Regions from separate parts of the Bradyrhizobium genosp. A genome, predicted to be linked through region 2. Evidence: predicted binding sites of a transcription regulator. Region 2 holds the regulator's gene; each other region holds the start of a gene.
What was found. The regulator HrcA, encoded in region 2, represses chaperone genes, less so after heat shock. The targets are predictions, from matches to a motif close to GTTAGCACTCNCNNNNNGNGAGTGCTAAC.
Positions count from the first base shown of each region.

Region 1: the regulator HrcA is predicted to act here: its motif matches at 3,835-3,863, upstream of ACP2YP_RS25850 (co-chaperone GroES).
Region 3: the regulator HrcA is predicted to act here: its motif matches at 1,782-1,810, upstream of ACP2YP_RS06180 (co-chaperone GroES).
Region 4: the regulator HrcA is predicted to act here: its motif matches at 3,152-3,180, upstream of ACP2YP_RS32855 (co-chaperone GroES).

Region 1 covers NZ_CP188196.1:5,523,378-5,528,442, forward strand. The annotation lists gene ACP2YP_RS25830 (LysR family transcriptional regulator) at 224-1,120, shown strand; gene ACP2YP_RS25835 (NupC/NupG family nucleoside CNT transporter) at 1,171-2,421, shown strand; gene ACP2YP_RS25840 (cupin domain-containing protein) at 2,532-3,077, opposite strand; gene ACP2YP_RS25845 (usg protein) at 3,242-3,529, opposite strand; gene ACP2YP_RS25850 (co-chaperone GroES) at 3,907-4,221, shown strand; gene groL (chaperonin GroEL) at 4,268-5,065, shown strand, end outside.
Region 2 covers NZ_CP188196.1:266,822-271,886, reverse strand. The annotation lists gene hemW (radical SAM family heme chaperone HemW) at 1-1,063, opposite strand, end outside; gene rdgB (RdgB/HAM1 family non-canonical purine NTP pyrophosphatase) at 1,050-1,685, opposite strand; gene rph (ribonuclease PH) at 1,697-2,410, opposite strand; gene hrcA (heat-inducible transcriptional repressor HrcA) at 2,592-3,680, shown strand; gene grpE (nucleotide exchange factor GrpE) at 3,778-4,383, shown strand; gene pncA (bifunctional nicotinamidase/pyrazinamidase) at 4,534-5,065, opposite strand, start outside.
Region 3 covers NZ_CP188196.1:1,354,774-1,359,838, forward strand. The annotation lists gene groL (chaperonin GroEL) at 1-1,272, opposite strand, end outside; gene ACP2YP_RS06180 (co-chaperone GroES) at 1,390-1,686, opposite strand; gene ACP2YP_RS06185 (hypothetical protein) at 2,005-2,526, shown strand; gene ACP2YP_RS06190 (protein phosphatase CheZ) at 2,694-3,473, opposite strand; gene ACP2YP_RS06195 (hypothetical protein) at 3,534-3,794, opposite strand; gene ACP2YP_RS06200 (L,D-transpeptidase) at 3,787-4,596, shown strand; gene ACP2YP_RS06205 (DUF2076 domain-containing protein) at 4,696-5,065, opposite strand, start outside.
Region 4 covers NZ_CP188196.1:6,994,096-6,999,160, reverse strand. The annotation lists gene groL (chaperonin GroEL) at 1,058-2,707, opposite strand; gene ACP2YP_RS32855 (co-chaperone GroES) at 2,795-3,109, opposite strand; gene ACP2YP_RS32850 (hypothetical protein) at 3,456-3,887, shown strand; gene ACP2YP_RS32845 (glycoside hydrolase family 18 protein) at 4,874-5,065, shown strand, end outside.

The DNA.
Region 1 (5,065 bases), 3.1 Mb from region 2:
CCTGGAGATGGGTCCGCCGGCGTCAGGCGTTGAGTGCGGAAGCGCGCACATCGGTGGTGCGAAATCGATCCGGCTGGACGACTGATCTCAGCCGCGACGATCGGTGTCCGCCGTCCGGAACGGGGCCACAGTCGTCGACATAGGCCACAATGACCGCCATATTACTGTTCGATGTGCTCGATACGGGCTTTGGAAGGCGCACCGCGCGGTGCCGGATTGCACCATGATCGACTGGGATGACGTTCGCTACTTTCTTGCCGTCGCGCGCGGAGGCTCGGTGCGGGCTGCCGCCGAGCGCCTCGGCGTGAACCACTCGACCGTGCTGCGACGCATCGCCCAGCTCGAGGAACGCCTCGGTGTGCACATGTTCGAAAAGCTGCCTTCGGGCTACCGCCTGACGGCTGCGGGCGAGGAGGTCCTCGAGTTCGCGGACCAGATGGAAGCGTCGTCGCACCTGCTGGAGACGCGCGTCTTCGGGCGCGACCAGAGCGTGCGCGGGCTTCTGCGGGTGACGCTGGCACCGCCCCTCGCGACACACTTGCTGATGCCGGACTTCGCCGATTTCGCGCGTCTGCATCCGGACATCGAGATGGACATCTTGTCGTCCGGCGAGCTGGCAAATCTGACCAACCGACAGGCCGACGTCGCGATCCGCGTCGTCTACGACCGCAAAACCCTGCCGCTCAATCTTCACGGCCTGAAGGGACCGGAGCTGTTCGGCGGCGTCTACATGTCCCGCGATCGACTGGCCGCGTGGCGTGCGGGCGCGCCTGATCCCATCCGGTGGATCGTCATAAGCATTCATGGAATTCCGGATTGGGCCAGCGAGGGTGAGGTTCGCACCACGGGGGTTCCATTCAGAACCTCGGACGCCGGGGCGCAGATTGTTGCTGTACGGCAAGGGCTCGGGATCACGACGCTGCCGTGCTTCGTCGGAGATGCCGACCCCCTGCTGGTGAGGGTGCCGGGCACCGACCTGCACATGTACGGAACGCTCTGGCTACTCACACAGGGGGAGTCCCGCAAGACGAAGCGCGTGCGGCTCTTCACTGAGTTCGTATCCCGCAGGCTCGCCGCGTACGCTCCGCTTCTCGCGGGGCTGTCCATATCGCGCGACTGACGCAATGCGTTATCATGCTTCAGAACAATCGAGTGGGGTTTGGGGACATCATGCTGCGGCTGCAATCGACACTCGGCGTTTTCGCATTGCTGCTGATCGCCTTCGCGCTCGCGGAGAATCGCCGCGCGGTCTCCGTGCGCCAGGCGTCGATCGGCCTTGTCGTGACCTTCGTCACCGCGATCGTGCTCTTGAAGGTGCCCGTCGTCGCGCATGCCTTCGGCGCCATCAATGACGCGGTCGGCGCGATCTCCGCGGCCTCGCGCGCCGGCTCCTCCTTCGTGTTCGGCTATGTCGGCGGCGGTCCCCTGCCCTTCGACCTGAAGGCGCCGGGCGCCGATTTCGTCCTGGCGTTCCAGGCGTTGCCAATCGTGCTGGTGATGAGCGTGCTGACGACGCTGCTGTTTTATTGGCGCGTGCTGCCGCCGATCGTGCGCGGCATGGCCTGGCTGCTCGAACGCACGCTCGGCGTCGGCGGCGCGGTCGGGCTCTCGACCGCGGCCAACATCTTCCTCGGCATGGTCGAGGCGCCGCTGTTCGTGCGGCCGTATCTGGCGCAGATGAGCCGCAGCGAATTGTTTCTGGTGATGACCGGCGGCATGGCCGGCATCGCCGGCACCGTGCTGGTGCTCTATGCGACGCTGTTGGCGCCCCTCATCCCCGACGCGGCCGCGCATTTCGTCATTGCGTCGGTGCTGGGCGCGCCGGCTGCGATCCTCGTCAGCCTGATCATGGTCCCCGAGACATCCGACAAGCGCACCGGCGGCTCGCTTGAGGATCCGGAGATGAAAGTCTCCGGCACGATGGACGCGATCGTGAAAGGCACGGGCGCGGGGATCGAGCTGCTGATCAACATCGTCGCGATGCTGCTGGTGCTGGTGGCGCTGGTCTACCTCGTCAACGCCACCCTCGGCCTGTTGCCGAGCATCGGCGGCGCAGCGATCTCGCTGCAACGGCTGCTGGGGCTGGTGATGGCGCCCGTGTGCTGGCTGATGGGATTGCCATGGGACAAGGCGGTGACCGCCGGCAGCCTGATGGGCACGAAGACCGTGCTCAACGAGCTGATCGCCTATGTCGATTTGTCAAAGCTGCCGCCCGACACGCTCGATCCGCGCTCGCGCCTGATCATGCTCTACGCGATGTGCGGCTTCGCCAATTTCGCCAGTCTCGGCATCATGATCGGCGGCCTCGGCGTCATGGCGCCGGAGCGGCGCGACGAAATCAACGCGCTGGGGCTGAAGTCGATCGTGTCGGGGACGCTGACGACGTGTCTGATGGGGGCGGTGGTGGGAGTGTTGAGCTAGCTCTCTCTACCCGTCATTGCGAGCGAAGCGAAGCAATCCAGAAATGCGTCTGCGGAGATAGTCTGGATTGCTTCGTCGCTTCGCTCCTCGCAATGACGATGCCGCGAGACCTACGCCTTCAACTCCACCGTCTTGAACTCCGCCGGCAGGATCACTTCCAGCAGTTCGACGTCATCTGAATAATCCAAAATCATGTGCTTGATCTTCGGCGGCTGGGTCCAGGCGCTGCCTTCTTTCATCAAGGTCTCGCCCTGCCCGTCCATGTAGGTCTTCACCCAGCCCTTGAGCACGTAGACCATCTGGAAGTCGACGTCGTGGAAATGCAGCTTTGAGACCTCGGCGGGATCGCAGGGGCCTTGCAGGCGAATAACGTGGGCTTGCGCGAGACCGTGGCTGGCAGCGGCGATGCCGAGGTCGCGGTATTTTGCGTAGGCGCGCAGGCCGTCGGCTTTGAAATCTTCCTCGCGGTGATGGCTGATGGCGATGCGCTGTTTTGGGCGCGCGGGTTTCTTGACCGATGATTTGGCTGGCGTCGCGCGCGCCTTCACCGCCTTGCGTGCAGAGGAGCGCGCGGCGGACTTGGCGCCGCTCCGCTTCTTCGCCGCGGTCTGGGTTGCGCTACGCGATTTTGTTGTCTTGCCTGTTTTCTTGGCCATGGGCCGCCTCCCCTGTTGTTATGGGCGGAGGCTAGCACAGAAACGAGGAATCGTAGGGTGGGCAAAGCGAAGCGTGCCCACCATGGTCGATGCGATCGCGGAAGGATGGTGGGCACGGCGCGCGCGAGCGCGCCTTTGCCCACCCTACGAGACCGGTGTTCTCGTCAATGCAGCCGGAACACGCCGTCCACGGCGCGCAACTCGGCCGGCTTGATCAGTTTGGAATGCGTCACCGTCACCGAATGCAGCGGACCGTCCAGCTTCTCCTCCCAGAATGCCAGGAAGTCGGTCAGGGCCGGGAATTTCGGAAACATGTCGTAGTTCTGCCAGACGTAGGTCTGAAGCAGCGAGGGATGATCCGGCATCCGGTAGAGAATTTGTGCCGTCGTCAGCCCGTAGCCCAGCATTTGTTTCCGGAAATCCTCGGAAACGCCCCCAACGCGAAGTCCCATGCCAAACCTCCTTTGCAGGAGCGCATTCAGGGGGTGGCTTGATCCGTGCCCCGGGAGCCACCCGGTAGAGATGCGCTCACATGAGAGAAATGTGACGCAAACTGACAACCCATCTCAAGCCCAAAAGTTTAACAAGCTGTTGAAATTCAATGCTTTAGCAGCAGAGACGGCTCCCTGCTAATACGGCTCGGCCATCCGGTTAACGATGGTAAGGAGATTTTGGCAGGCGGTCCTTCAGAGTGCTGATTTTTCTGCTAGAAGCCCTTGCCCCCGCAAAATTCCTGTCCTATTTCAGCTCCGCCTGTGCTAGCACTCGCTGGCACAGATTGCTAAAGACCAAAAAATCATCAACTCGTGCAAATGCTTAGGAGAGCTGCATGAAATTCCGTCCGCTTCACGACCGCGTCGTGGTCAAGCGCATCGACGCAGAAGAGAAGACCGCCGGCGGCATCATCATCCCCGACACTGCCAAGGAAAAGCCCTCCCAGGGTGAAGTCGTCGCCGTCGGCCCGGGTGGCCGCGACGAGGCCGGCAAGCTGATCCCGATCGACCTCAAGGTCGGCGACCGCGTGCTGTTCGGCAAGTGGTCCGGCACTGAAGTCAAGATCGACAACGTCGATCTGCTGATCATGAAGGAAAGCGACATCATGGGCGTCCTCGACGTCCCCGCTTCCAAGAAGAAGGCGGCCTAACAGCCCCTCTTTCCCTCCAGTCAAACACCTCAAGGAAAAAATCCAGATGGCAGCCAAAGAAGTCAAATTCTCGGTTGAGGCGCGCGACAAGATGCTGCGCGGCGTCGACATCCTCGCCAACGCGGTGAAGGTCACGCTCGGTCCGAAGGGCCGCAACGTCGTGCTCGACAAGTCGTTCGGCGCTCCCCGCATCACCAAGGACGGCGTCACCGTCGCCAAGGAGATCGAGCTCGAGGACAAGTTCGAGAACATGGGCGCACAGATGGTGCGCGAAGTCGCCTCCAAGTCCGCTGACGCGGCCGGCGACGGCACCACCACCGCCACCGTGCTCGCGGCCGCGATCGTGAAGGAAGGCGCCAAGTCGGTCGCCGCCGGCATGAACCCGATGGACCTCAAGCGCGGTATCGACCTCGCGGTCGAAGCCGTCGTTGCGGACCTCCAGAAGAACTCCAAGAAGGTCACCTCGAACGACGAGATCGCCCAGGTCGGCACCATCTCGGCCAACGGCGATGCCGAAATCGGCAAGTTCCTCTCCGACGCCATGAAGAAGGTCGGCAACGAGGGTGTCATCACCGTCGAGGAAGCCAAGTCGCTCGAGACCGAGCTCGACGTCGTCGAGGGCATGCAGTTCGACCGCGGCTACATCTCGCCCTACTTCGTCACCAACGCCGACAAGATGCGCGTTGAGATGGACGACGCCTACATCCTGATCAACGAGAAGAAGCTCTCCTCGCTGAACGAGCTGCTCCCGCTGCTCGAGGCCGTGGTGCAGACCGGCAAGCCGCTGGTCATCGTCGCCGAGGACGTCGAAGGCGAGGCTTTGGCCACGCTCGTTGTGAACCGT
Region 2 (5,065 bases):
CTTCCTCGCGCAACAGCGCGATGCGCTTGGGGTCGAGCGGGCGGCCGGAGAGGGCTCTGTAGCGCTCGGGGTCGATACCTTCGGCGAGGCGCAATCCCATCAGCAGGAATTCGTCGGCGCGTTCTTCGCTGTTGAGGAGATCGTCGGTGACGACGCCGTCGCCATTGGTCTCAACGCGCATTAGCCAGGCTTCGGGACGCTTCTCGGTGGCGGTGGCGTGTCTGATACCGTCGATGTCGAGGCGGCCATGCGCGCCGGGACCGATGCCGGCATATTCCTCGCCGCGCCAGTAGACCAGATTGTGCCGGCACTCGGCGCCGCGCCGCGCGTGGTTGGAAATCTCGTAAGCGGGCAGGCCGAGCTTGTCGCAGGTCTCCTGCGTCACGTCATAGAGCGCGCGTGCGACTACTTCGTCGGGCGTTTTCAGCTTACCGGCCTGGTGCAGGCCGAAGAACGGCGTGCCTTCTTCGATCGTCAGTTGATAGAGCGACAGGTGCTCGGCTGCTTCATCGATCGCAAGGCGCAATTCATCGGCCCACATCGCCGGCGTCTGGTCAGGGCGGGCGTAGATCAGGTCGAACGAGTAGCGGTCGAACGAGCGGCGCGCGATCGCAACTGCATCGAGCGCCTCGCGCGCGCTGTGCATGCGGCCCAGCGCCTTCAGCGAGACGTCGTCGAGTGCCTGCACCCCAAGCGAGACGCGGTTGACGCCGGCGGCGCGATAGCCGGCAAAGCGCGTGGCTTCGACACTGGTCGGGTTCGCCTCCAGCGTCACTTCGACGTCGTTGGCAACAGTCCAGTGCTTGCCGATCGCGTCGAGCACGGCGCCAACGGTTGCCGGCTGCATCAGCGACGGCGTGCCGCCGCCGAGGAAGATCGAGGTGACCTCGCGGCCGGGCGAGCGCTGTGCGGTCGTTTCAATTTCACGCGCGAAGGCGGAGGCAAATCGCGCCTCGTCGATCGCGGCGTGGCGGACATGGCTGTTGAAGTCGCAATAAGGGCACTTCGACAGGCAGAACGGCCAATGCACGTAGACGCCAAAGGCTTCCTTAGCGCGGCTCAAGGCAGATCTCCGCCAGTTTCACGAAAGCGCGGGCGCGGTGCGATAGGCCGAGGCCGAGCGGCGGCAGGCCGTGCTTCTCGATGCTGGTCATCTCGCCGAAGGTGCGGTCGTAACCATCAGGCAAAAACATCGGATCGTAGCCGAAGCCGGCGGTGCCGCGCGGCGGCCACACCAGCGTGCCGTCGACACGCGCCTCGACCTCTTCGAGATGATCGTCGGGCCAGGCGACGCAGAGCGCGGAGACGAAATGGGCCTTGCGCTTGTCCGGCGTGGTGGCGCCGCGCTCCTGCAGCAGACGCTCGATCTGCGCCATCGCGGCAGCGAAGTCTTTGCTCGGACCAGCCCAGCGTGCGGAGAAAATGCCGGGCGCGCCGTCGAGCGCATCGACCACGATGCCGGAATCGTCGGCGAAAGCCGGCAACTTCGTCGCCTGCGCCGCTGCGATCGCCTTGATCGCGGCATTGCTGCGGAAATCGTTGCCGGCCTCTTCGGGCTCGGACAGACCGAGCTCGCCGGCCGACACCACCTCGATGCCGTGAGGCGCGAGCAGCTCCTTCATCTCGGCGAGCTTACCGGGATTGTGGGTCGCGATGACGAGCTTTTCGGTGATTCGGCGGTGCATGGGCCTATTGACTACGCGACAGCGAGTTTCTGCAAGTCCACGAGACGCGCGATGCCTTTTTGCGCCAAGGCGATCAGCGCCAGGAACTCGTCCTGCGTGAACGGCTCGCGTTCCGCGGTGCCCTGCACCTCGATGATGCGGCCATCGCCGGTCATGACGAAATTGGCGTCGGTCTCGGCCTCCGAATCCTCGGCATAGTCGAGATCCAGCACCGGCTTGCCCTGATAGATGCCACAGGAGATCGCGGCGACGTTGTCGCGCATCACGTTGGCCTTGATCATGTTGCGCGTCTTCATCCAGTTGATGCAGTCGGCGAGCGCGACCCAGGCGCCGGTGATTGAGGCGGTACGCGTGCCGCCGTCGGCCTGGAGCACGTCGCAATCGACCGTGATCTGGCGCTCACCGAGCGCTTCGAGATCGACGATGGTGCGCAACGAACGCCCGATCAGGCGCTGAATCTCGACGGTGCGGCCGCTCTGCTTGCCTGCGGCCGCTTCGCGGCGGGTGCGTTCGGAGGTCGCGCGCGGCAGCATGCCGTATTCGGCAGTGACCCAGCCGCGGCCCTGGCCCTTCAGCCAGGGCGGCAGGCGGTCTTCCAGCGTGGCGGTGACCAGCACATGGGTGTCGCCGAACTTCACGAGGCAGGAGCCTTCTGCATATTTGACCACGCCGCGCTCAAGCGTCACGGGACGCAATTCGTCGGGCGCACGGCGGCTTGGCCGCATGGGAAATCCTCCAAAACTCTCGGAAAAGGGCTATTCGCGGTGCTTGTAGGTGGGGTGAGGGTGGGCGGCAAGGGGGAAGATCAGGCCTTGTTCACCCCTCGATTTCATGTCCGCAAAAGCCACGCTTGTCAGAACTGTCCGGGAGGGACAAATTATGAGCATCTGAGAGGAGTTATCGTCTGTGTCCCATCACGATCCGATCCATCTGATCGCGCCGCACGCAGGCCTCGCCCAGCTCAACGAGCGTTCCCGCGACATCTTTCGTCAAATTGTCGAAAGCTACCTCGCGACCGGCGAGCCGGTCGGCTCGCGCAATATCTCGCGCCTGATCGCGATGCCGCTGTCACCGGCCTCGGTCCGCAACGTCATGGCCGATCTGGAACAGCTTGGCCTGATCTATGCCCCGCATACGTCTGCGGGCCGGCTGCCGACGGAACTCGGCCTGCGCTTCTTCGTCGACGCCCTGATGCAGGTCGGCGACCTCAACGAGGCCGAACGGGAGTCGATCCAGAGCCAGCTCGCCAGTGTCGGCCACGCCCAATCGGTGGAGGCGGCACTGGATCAGGCCTTGACCCGGCTGTCCGGCCTGACGCGCGCCGCCGCGGTGGTGTTGACGCCGAAATCCAATGCGCGGCTGAAGCACATCGAATTCGTCCGGTTGGAACCCGAGAAGGCGCTGGTGATCCTGGTCGGCGAGGACGGCCAGGTTGAAAATCGGGTGCTGACGCTGCCGCCGGGGGTTCCCTCCTCGGCCATCACCGAAGCCGGCAATTTCCTCAACGCACGAATTCGCGGCCGGACGCTGGCCGAGGCGCGGCTCGAGCTGGAAACCGCGCTCGCAGAGGCCCGCGCCGAGCTGGATCAGCTCACTCAGAAGGTGATTTCGGCCGGGATTGCGAGCTGGTCCGGCGGCGAGAATGAGGACCGCCAGCTCATCGTCCGCGGCCACGCCAATCTGCTGGAGGATCTGCACGCGCTGGAGGATCTCGAGCGTGTTCGCCTGCTGTTCGACGATCTCGAGACCAAGCGCGGCGTGATCGACCTGTTGGGGCGCGCCGAAACCGCCGAAGGCGTGCGGATCTTCATTGGCAGCGAGAACAAGCTGTTTTCGCTGTCGGGCTCCTCCACCATCATCTCGCCCTATCGGGATGCCGCTGGCCGCATCGTCGGCGTTTTGGGCGTGATCGGGCCGACGCGGCTGAATTATGCCCGCGTCATCCCGACCGTGGACTACGCCGCCCGCATTGTCAGTCGGCTGCTGGGGGGCTGACCGGCATTTGAGCCGATCACGGGCGCTTGATTTTCAGCGCCCGAAGCACGATATCCGGGCCAGCAAAATCCCTAAGACCAGTTCGAAAAGAGAGCCGATGACCGATCGAGACCGGCAACCCGAAGACACGAGTGCTGCGACCGGCGAGCCCGTGGTGTCGAAACCCTACATCATGCCCGATGATCCCGAACCCGGTTCGGTGGAATTGCTGCAGAAGGAAGCCGCCGAGGCGCGCGACCGTATGCTGCGGACGCTGGCCGAGATGGAAAATCTGCGCAAGCGCACTGCCAAGGAAGTCGCTGACGCCAAGCTCTACGGCGTCACCGGCTTTGCCCGCGACGTGCTCGACATCGCCGACAACCTTCAGCGCGCACTCGACGCCGTTCCGGCCGAAGCGCGTGCCACGGCCGATCCCGGCTTGACCGCGCTGATCGAGGGCGTCGAGCTGACCGAGCGCTCGCTGCTCAACGCGCTGGAAAAGCACGGCGTGAAGAAGTTCGATCCGCAGGGCCAGAAGTTCGATCCGAACTTCCAGCAGGCGATGTACGAGGTGCCGGACGCGTCGGTGCCCGCCGGCACCGTCGTGCAGGTCATGCAGGCCGGTTACACCATCGGCGACCGCGTGCTGCGCCCGGCGCTGGTCGGCGTCGCCAAGGGTGGCGCCAAGCCCGCGCCCGCGGCGAACAGCAACGAAGCGAACTGAACGGCGTCAGCTCTCAACCCTCATGGTGAGGAGGCGCGAAGCGCCGTCTCGAACCATGCAGGCCGAGCTGCAGCAGCGGGGCCTATATCCTTCGAGACGCGCGCCAAGAGGCGCGCTCCTCAGGATGAGGGTCTGGCAGAAGCGCGAGCCTTACGCGCTGACCGCGATATCCGCAGACTGAATCCGCTTCACGCCGGCCTTGGCCATGTCAGCCCAGGCCTTGGCGAGCGAACCCTGATTGTCGATGCCACGGCAGGCGTCTTCCACGACATAGGCCTCGAAACCCGCCTTGCGCGCATCGAGCGCGGTCCAGGCGACGCAGAAATCCGTCGCGAGACCGGCAACGAAGACGCGCTTGATCTTGCGTCCCCTAAGGTAGCCGGCAAGTCCGGTCGAGGTCTTGCCGTCGGCTTCGAGGAATGCCGAATAGCTGTCGACGTCCTTGTGAAAGCCCTTGCGGATGATGAGCTCGGCCTGCGGAATCGAAAGATCCTTCGACAGCGAGGCGCCATCAGTGCCCTGCACGCAATGGTCGGGCCATAGCACCTGCTTGCCGTAGGGCAGGTCGATGGTCTCGAACGGCTTCTTGCCGGAATGCACTGAGGCGAACGAGACGTGGCCGGGCGTGTGCCAGTCCTGCGTCATCACCACGTTCGCAAACGCTTTCGCGATTCTGTTGATG
Region 3 (5,065 bases), 1.1 Mb from region 2:
CTTCTTGGCGCGCAGCAGCGTCACGCCGCCGCCGGGGACGATGCCTTCCTGCACCGCGGCGCGGGTGGCGTTGAGCGCGTCCTCGACGCGGTCCTTCTTTTCCTTGACCTCGATCTCGGTGGCGCCGCCGACGCGAATCACCGCGACGCCGCCGGCGAGCTTGGCGAGACGCTCCTGGAGCTTCTCACGGTCGTAGTCCGAGGTGGTCTCCTCGATCTGGGCCTTGATCTGGCCGACGCGGGCCTCGATCTCCGGCTTCTTGCCGGCGCCCTTGACGATCGTGGTGTTCTCCTTGTCGATCACGACCTTGCCGGCACGACCCAGCATCTTCACCGTGACGTTCTCGAGCTTCATGCCGAGATCTTCGGAGATCAGCTGACCGCCGGTCAGGATCGCGAGGTCTTCCAGCATGGCCTTGCGGCGATCGCCGAAGCCCGGCGCCTTGACGGCGGCGACCTTGAGGCCGCCACGCAGGCGGTTGACGACCAGGGTCGCCAGCGCCTCGCCCTCGACGTCCTCGGCGATGATGACGAGCGGCTTGCCCGACTGCACCACGGCTTCCAGCACCGGCAGCATGGCCTGCAGGCCGGAGAGCTTCTTCTCGTGCAGGAGGATGTAGGCGTCCTCGAGCTCGGCGGTCATCTTCTCGGGGTTGGTGACGAAGTAGGGGCTGAGATAGCCGCGGTCGAACTTCATGCCCTCGACGATGTCGACTTCGGTGTCGAGCGACTTGTTTTCCTCGACGGTGATGACGCCCTCGTTGCCGACCTTCTGCATCGCCTGGGCGATCATCTTGCCGATGGCGGCGTCGCCGTTGGCCGAGATGGTGCCGACCTGGGCGACCTCGGACGAGGCGGCGACCGGCTTGGCGCGCTTCTCGATGTCCTTGACGACGGCGGCGACCGCGATGTCGATGCCGCGCTTGAGGTCCATCGGGTTCATGCCGGCGGCAACCGCCTTGGCGCCTTCGCGCACGATGGCCTGGGCCAGCACGGTCGCGGTGGTGGTGCCGTCGCCGGCGAGGTCGTTGGTCTTGGAGGCGACCTCACGCACCATCTGGGCGCCCATGTTCTCGAACTTGTCCTCGAGCTCGATCTCCTTGGCGACGGTGACGCCGTCCTTGGTGATGCGGGGCGCGCCGAACGACTTCTCGATGAGGACGTTGCGGCCCTTCGGGCCGAGCGTCACCTTGACGGCGTTGGCGAGAATGTCGACGCCGCGCAGCATGCGATCGCGCGCGTCTCCGGAGAATTTGACGTCCTTGGCAGCCATGGTCTGCAATCCCTGTTATGTCGTGATGTGTCTTGTTTTGCGCTGTGCGGTGGAATGATGGATGCCCGGACCTGATGATCCGGGCATGGCATTCAGCGGCCGTTCAGGCGTCTGGCCTTAGGCCATCACGCCCATGATGTCCGACTCCTTCATGATTAGGAGCTCTTCGTTGTCGATCTTGACCTCGGTGCCCGACCACTTGCCGAACAGCACGCGGTCGCCGACCTTGAGGTCGATCGGGATGAGCTTGCCAGCCTCGTCACGGCCGCCGGGGCCGACGGCGACGACTTCGCCCTGGGACGGCTTTTCCTTGGCGGTGTCGGGGATGATGATGCCACCCTTGGACTTTTCCTCGGCGTCGATACGTTTGACCACGACACGGTCATGCAGCGGACGAAATTTGGACTTAGCCATGACGTTTCCCTTTGGAGGCTCGCTTTTCCGAAAGCAGCGGAAGTGGGGTGGGGGCGGCGCTCTGTCCACCCTCTTTCCGAGGATCGAACGGCGCCCTTAGCAATCGGTCTTTTCGAGTGCTAATAGTGCGCAGGGGATATGGCTTGGCTGCGATCCTGTCAAGCAAAGGTGGTTAAGCGATTGGTGAGGCGGATATAGGATGGTGGCACTGGAAACTCGTTCGGAGCGATGGCGTATATCAGGACGTCATTGCTACGGCTGCGGTTTTGCGCTTGGCTGCTGGAGGGATGCGGCCATGGTCTTGTTCGGGGGAATGCCATGATCAGTTCAGCTCACGCGCGCACGGTTGCCAATCTGGCGGTCGCCTCTTGCCTGGCGCTGCTGCTCGGCGCTTGCGGCGGCGGCATGAGCCTGCCGTCCTTCTCCTCGTCCCAGCCGGCGCCCGAGACCGAGCCCGGTGTCGCGCCGGAGATGCCGGCGTCGATCCGCGCCGACGAGATCGTCGGCCGCTGGGGCCTTGCCTCGTTCCAGAACCCGGCCGACCGCGCCCGCACCGAGGCGGCCGCGCGGGCCCAGTGCAAAAATCCCTATGTGATCGGCGCCGGTTCCTCCGGCGGCGTGATCATGCATCTCGCCGACCAGGCCACGCCGCAGGAACTGCGGCTGAAGGGCTCGCCGGGCGGCAAGAACTATATCGGCCCCTCCGGCCCGACACCGGGCGAGCAGGATCGCGAGATCGTCTCCTTCGACGGCCGCGTCATGATCACCCGCTTCGTCGACAAGGACGCCGCCACCCGCTACGGCAACATGGTCTACGTCCGCTGCGCGCCAAGGGCGTAAGGCGGCCTCCGGCCTAACCTCTCGTCATTGCGAGGAGCGCAGCGACGAAGCAATCCAGTCTGTCTCTGCGGAGACGGTCTGGATTGCTTCGCTTCGCTCGCAATGACGAAGGCAACAAAAAACGCCGGCTCGCGCCAGCGTTTTGTTTGTCTCTCTGTCGCGTTCGCCTAGTCGAACAGCGCGTCGATGTCGTCCTGCGAGGCGTGGCCGACGTCGCCGGCGAGCTTCGGGCCGTTGAGCAGCTTGTCGTCCTCGCTGCGGGTGTCGACCGGCGCCGGCACGTGGGACTTGATCGCGTCGACCCCACCCCAGATCTCCATCATCGCATTGATGTGCTGCTCGATGAATTTCATCGTGGTCATGACCTTGCTGATGCGCTGGCCGGTCAGGTCCTGGAAGTTGCAGGCCTCGAAGATCGAGATGACGCGTTCCTGGATGTCGTCGGCGAGCCGCTTCTGCTGATCGATCGAGTCCACCTTGGACATCGCGCTCGCCGCCTGGTCGATCGACTCCGCGGCTTCGAGGATCTGCTGGGTCGCCTGTTCGGTGCCGCCGACGACCGCGCCGAGCTCGCCATTGACCTTGGCCATCTCGCCGCCGTCGAAGCTCTTGCCGTGCAGGGTCGCGATCTCGCGCTTGGTGCGGTCGATGGCGTCGTGGATGAGGTCGAGCTCGACCTTCAGCTTCTCGCACTGCTCGATCTGGGCCCGATAGGTATCGAGCATCGTGCGTGCTTCGGAAAGCTCATGGGCCGTGGAGGCGTCGATCGCTGCCATGGCTGCGCTGCCGGACAAGGGGACGCTGCCCTTCGCCATCTGCGCGCGGATCGCACGCAGCTCCGCCATTATCTCGCTATGCATCGGGCCTGCCTCTTCTGCTACGTCAAGAATTGGCATCTCGCCACCGGCGATGTCCTCGACACGAAAACGCTTGCGGTGAACAGCCATCAGGAACTCCCCCCACCTCACTCACGCGTCTTTGTAGGCGGAAGCAATTTAACACGAGGTTCACAGCAGGAACTGTTCTGCGGCCGCGCGCGACGGCATGCAAAACGGGCGATTAACCATGAGGCTCGCCCCTTCATCGAAAATAAACGCTGATCGCCAAATTGCCCCGCCGCTCGCGACGTGGTGAATCGAAACGCCTGATACGTTTACCAAAAGCAACCGAGTTTGCTCTTTATTGACCACGTCGAGGACGCGGACAGCAAGCCGCGTTCGGCGGCGAATGCAATGAGACGAAACAGTACAGAGTACGTCGATGTTCAAGAAAATGTCTGTCGCGCTGCTCGGCAGCGCTTGCGCCTTCATTGTCGGCGCCGATCGCGCTAGCGCCTTCGACAATACCGTGCCGAACGATCCGCCCGCGGTGCTCTACCAGCCGCAAGTCCCGCCGGCGCCGGTGCGCGTCGCCTCCAATGCCAATATGGGCGGCGGCTTCATCGAGTTCCTGTTCGGCGATGGGCCCGGCCGCGGTCCGGCCTATGCGCCGCAGCAGCCGATCTATCAGCAGCAGCCGGCTTATGCCGATCCGCGCCGCCTGCCGCCGATGGGCGAGCCGCAGGGTGGATATCAGCAAGGCGCGGGTCTCCAGCAGGAGGCGATCGATCCGCGGCAGCGTCCGTTCGATCCGAAATTCGAGAAACAACTTGTTGACTATAGCGGCAAGGAAAGTGCCGGCACGATCGTGGTCGATTCCTCGAACAAGTTTCTCTATCTCGTCGAGGGCAACGGCCGGGCGATGCGTTACGGCATCGGCGTCGGACGCGAAGGCTTCACCTGGAGCGGCGTGAAGTCGATCACGGCCAAGCGCGAATGGCCGGATTGGACGCCACCGGCGGAAATGATCGCCCGCCGTCCCGACTTGCCCAGGCACATGGAAGGCGGCCCGGAAAACCCGCTCGGCGCGCGTGCGATGTATCTCGGCTCCACGCTCTACCGCATCCACGGCTCCAACGAGCCCTGGACCATCGGCACCAACGTCTCCTCCGGCTGCATCCGCATGCGCAACGAGGACGTCATCGACCTCTATGGCCGCGTCAATGTCGGCACCAAGGTCGTGGTGATGTGATGTTTCTTTCAGCCTCTCCCACAAGGGGAGAAGGAAGAAACTCTATGAAAACGGCCGCCATATCGGCGGCCGTTTTTGTTTCGCAGCTATCGCGCAGCCTCATACGGAGTCGCTGCCGCCGTCGTCTCCGCCGCCGAAGTCGCTGTCGTCGGCAATGTCCATATTGCCGTTGTCGTTGTTGTCGTCGTCCTGATCATTGCCGTCGCGATCGTTCGACGCCTGGTCGAACAAGCCTTGGTGGGAATCTTGACGGGACTCCCGGTTCGATCCGATGTCGTTGAGGCCGGCATCGCGGGCGAGCGAGCCGCCGGACTGGTCGCCGCTCCACGGGCTGCCGCCACCGCGCTCCTCGATGATGGTGGTATCGCCGAAAGCCTGATGCGATCCGCCGCCCATCATGCCGCGGAAGCTGGAGAGCAGCAGCGAGCCGCCGACGACGCCGGCCGCCGCAGCTGCCGCCGTGCCGAGG
Region 4 (5,065 bases), 1.7 Mb from region 2:
CCCTAGCCTCCTGAAGCGAGCCTTGTCGCACGGCTCGCAAGCATTTGGGCTCGTCAACAATAATCTTTGGTATCGTCTTCCGAATAGAACGCTGCAAAGTGCGTTTCCCGACAGTTCTGTTGCGGAGGCTGCATTTGAGGGATCCGCGCGCAGCCAAGCGCGAAAGATGCCCCGTCACCGCTACCAAGTCGATCATAGCGTACGTCTCCGCCCCGCTGATTCCGGCGAGTGATGAGACGCGACAATGTGATGATCCGCTCGGCTTTAGCTGTTCCGCCTAGCTTTGGTCAACGCTGGATTGGAAATCATAGGGCCGACGCTGCCCACGGGCATAGCAGGCCAATGTTACCTTGACTGGCCAGTCTTATGGCTCGCGTTGACTCGCTGCCGCGGATCGCACAAGCGCGGCTAATGGAACCGGATGTCGCATCTCAGTCAGCCGATCGAGCTCTGTGCCGCAATGGGCTATGCAGACGTGCTCATTGCTTCAAAGAAGTAAACCATTGCGGGCCATATGAGTTGCCAGCTGACGGGAATGTCCGATGCCCCGACGATCGGTCGTGGCGTCAGTTCTCCTTGGCAACTATCGTCGCGCGATCGAGGACATCCCGATGTCCGGAGCAGCCTGCCGAGTAGGCTCTGAACGGACAACGTGGAGAGGCGACTTGCATGGAACGGTACACGGTCTACATGGTCAGACACGACGGGCATCTCGTAGGCTTTGTCGAGTTTATCTGTTCGGACGAAGGGACCGCCACAGAGCGGGTGCGGAAGCTTGCAAGCGACCACGCGGTTGAGCTTTGGCAGAACGATCGTAGGATCGCAGCATATGAAGGACGCCGGTGTCTCTGCGAAAAGGAGATCGATTGAGATAGGCACGCGACGAAATTATTCGACGTATAGAGCTGGCCGCCCGCCCCGGAATCGGCAGATGTTCGATGTTCGCTAGCCAAGCAGGTTGATCTCCGCAGAGCTGTCGAACATGCTCGGCACACAACAAAAACCCCGGCATCGCTGCCGGGGTTTCGCATTCCGTGGTTCGCCTGAGTGGCCGGACTCAGAAGTCCATGCCGCCCATGCCACCCATGCCGCCGCCCGGGGGCATGGCGGGGCCTGAGCCGCCCTTCTTGGGCAGCTCGGCGACCATGGCTTCCGTGGTGATCAGCAGCGCCGCGACCGAGGCTGCGTTCTGGATCGCGGTGCGAACGACCTTCGTCGGATCGATGATGCCCTTGGTGACGAGATTGCCGTACTCGCCGGTCTGCGAGTCGAAGCCATAGGCGTACTGATCTTTCTCCAGGATCTTGCCGACGATCACCGAGCCGTCTTCACCGGCGTTGATCGCGATCTGGCGAGCGGGCGCGGACAGCGCCTTGCGTACGATCTCGACACCAGTCTTCTGGTCGTCGTTCTTGGTGCGCAGGCCCTTGAGCTGCTCGGAGGCACGGAGCAGGGCGACGCCGCCGCCCGGGACGATGCCTTCCTCGACAGCCGCGCGGGTCGCATGCATCGCGTCATCAACGCGATCCTTGCGTTCCTTCACCTCGACCTCGGTCGCGCCGCCGACGCGGATCACCGCGACGCCGCCTGCGAGCTTGGCCAGACGCTCCTGCAGCTTCTCACGGTCGTAGTCCGAGGTGGTTTCCTCGATCTGCGCCTTGATCTGGGCTACGCGCGCCTCGATGTCGGCCTTCTTGCCGGCGCCGCTGACGATCGTGGTGTTCTCCTTGTCGATCATCACCTTCTTGGCGCGACCGAGCATGTTGAGCGTGACGTTCTCGAGCTTGATGCCGAGGTCTTCCGAGATCGCCTGGCCGCCGGTCAGGATCGCGATGTCCTGCAGCATGGCCTTGCGGCGATCGCCGAAGCCGGGAGCCTTGACGGCCGCGACCTTCAGACCGCCGCGCAGACGGTTCACGACGAGGGTGGCGAGCGCTTCGCCTTCGACGTCTTCCGCGATAATCACAAGCGGCTTGCTGCTCTGCACCACGGCTTCCAACAAGGGAAGCAATTCATTCAACTGAGATAACTTTTTCTCATTGATCAGGACGTAGGCATCTTCCATTTCAACGCGCATCTTGTCGGCGTTGGTGACGAAGTAGGGCGAGATGTAGCCGCGGTCGAACTGCATGCCCTCGACAACTTCGAGTTCGGTCTCGAGCGACTTGGCTTCCTCGACGGTGATGACACCCTCGTTGCCGACCTTCTTCATGGCGTCGGAGAGGAACTTGCCGATCTCCGCATCGCCATTGGCCGAAATGGTGCCGACCTGGGCGATCTCGTCGTTCGAGGTGACCTTCTTGGAGTTCTTCTGCAGGTCCGCCACGACCGCGTCTACGGCGAGATCGATACCGCGCTTCAGGTCCATCGGGTTCATGCCGGCGGCGACCGCCTTGGCGCCTTCGCGCACGATCGCAGCCGCGAGAACGGTCGCGGTGGTGGTCCCGTCGCCGGCCGCGTCAGCGGATTTGGAGGCGACTTCGCGCACCATCTGGGCGCCCATGTTCTCGAACTTATCGTCGAGCTCGATGTCCTTGGCGACGGTGACGCCGTCCTTGGTGATCCGGGGAGCGCCGAACGACTTGTCGAGCACGACGTTGCGGCCCTTCGGACCGAGCGTGACCTTCACCGCGTTGTTGAGGATGTCGACGCCGCGCAGCATGCGGTCGCGGGCGTCGACGCCGAATTTGACTTCTTTGGCTGACATATTGGTTTCCCTGACTTGATTGGTCTCATCTCACTCTTGAGGCGCCCGGCAGGCGCTCCTCAGGGGTGAGCGGTGCGAGCGGTTGGATTAGGCGGCCTTCTTCTTGGCCGACGCATCGGTGAGAACGCCCATGATGTCGCCCTCCTTCATGATCAACAGCTCCTGGCCGTCGATCTTGACCTCGGTGCCCGACCACTTGCCGAACAGCACGCGATCGCCGACCTCGACGTCGATCGGGATCAGCTTGCCGCTCTCGTCGCGGCCGCCCGGGCCGACGGCGACGACTTCGCCCTGGGACGGCTTTTCCTTGGCCGTGTCGGGAATGATGATGCCGCCGGCGGTCTTCTCTTCTGCGTCGATGCGCTTGACCACGACGCGGTCGTGAAGCGGACGGAATTTCATGCAGCTCTCCTAAGCATTTGCTTGGGTTGGTGAATTCAGATTGTTAGCAGTCGATACACGCGAGTGCCAATGCGTGCGGAGCTGAAGTAGGGTGGGTCTTTTCGGGAAGCAAGGGTCTGGCCAGAAAAATCGGCGCTCAGGGTATTCACCGGCTGTTCGGGGTCATGCCGGCGAACGACCGGACCGGAGATCTGCCCTTGGTGCCTAGGATTTTCCTCACGATCCCGCGCGGACGCGAACTCGTGATGGCGCGCTGGGGACGTGGCGGGTTCTGTGGACGCCACCAAGAAGCTGGAAGCAAAGGGCAGGCCAGTCGACTTCCAGCAGCTGCTGAGGATAGAGCTCGATGGCGGCACGACCAACGTCCGGTAGCGAGAGCGCGCACTGGAAGCGCTGGCTCGATCCGCAGAGCCGCTGCCTGGTGCCGTTCACCTCGTTCTCCGAGGACGACACCATCGATGGCAAGAAGGTGTCCGTCCGGTTCGCTCCCGACGAGAGCCGGCCTGTTCTCGACGATGGAGTTGCAGCCGGCAAGACGAAATGCATTTCCGCCAACGCCGCCGTGAGGCGTGCCGAGGCGTTGTCCCGCAAGCCCGGCATCATGGGCGCGGTCGCCTTCTCGGGGGCCGAAGGACCCATCGCGCAGCGACTTCGGCGACGCCAAGGTGATCCGGAAATGCGGCGACGTACCCGAAGATCTGAGCACGCTGATCGTCCCGACGTCGCTACACCGCGGCGGTGGCATCAGAGCGGAATTAGCCCGCGGACTCGCATTTGAGGCATCGCCACATCGTGGCTCCCTGCTATCACGATTGCGGCCAAGTCATGGACGCAACAAGGGCAGACGCGAATGACGCTGGAAAGTGGCTGGGCGACACGAAGAAGGCGAGAGATCAACTGAGAGGATCCGCCGGATGCTCGGCGAAACCAGATGAACCGGGCAAGCTCGAACCCGATCCCGCAGGCTCCTCCGCGGCGAGCCTTTCGACCTGTTCGACGAACCCGGACCGGGTGCGTTGATCGCGTATCCGGAGAAAAGCGCGGATCAGCCTAAGCCCCTGCAGATCGCTTCGCGTTGAAGACGCGTTATCGTTCATTTTCGAGCTCCCTGGCTTTCTGTAGGTGGTTCAAGTCGCAAGTGCAAGAATGATCCGTATCACGCGTCGGTTGCAATATAAATCCTACCAAAACGAGGGGGTTCCGCTCGGGCCCGAACGCAGGTTCACACGGCCCCCGTGCGGGGTAGGATACGGGCCACAGTTTGCCCTTCATAGCCTCCCATCCTGGCAGAGACGATGAAGCGAAGCGCAATTCAGCGACGAGCGCGGCTGTAGCTGCTGCCCACACGTTCCAATACACCGAATCTAGTTGTGCGCCTTTCGACATATTCGGATAGGACAACGCGGCGGATGCGAGCCACAAACGGTCGGAAGCCAGCCACAGAACAGCTCTAGAACTTCCATACTTCGTCTTAGACGAGCCTTCCTCCAACGCATTCAATTCGTCGTATCCTCGCCATTCGAGAGCCGAATCCGTCGCGCAGCAAATACAGCTCTCGATGAAGAATGCTGCCATGAAGTCGTAGCGATCAGGTGAAACGAAGAGAGCCAGTGCCACGCAGATCGAAGGCTCGCTGAGGTGATCGCGTTATCGGTTGGCGCAGGGTAAAATCAGACAGAGAGCATAAGGTCGAAGCCCGTGGCAATTAATCGTCGAAACTTCGCTGCAGCCGGATTTTCTACGCTCGTGTGCGGATACGCACTGATGCAGCCGGGACGGGGCACGCCGTCCCGGAGGCCGGTGGTCGCAGGCTATGTCGCCCCGTGGAAAGCCCGGACGGGCGGTCCAAACATCAAGACGATCCCGGCTCGCGAGCTGACCCACTTGATGTACGCGTTCGGCACCGTTTCGGCAGAAGGACTGGCTGGACTTTCGGATCGTTGCCTCGACGCAGGA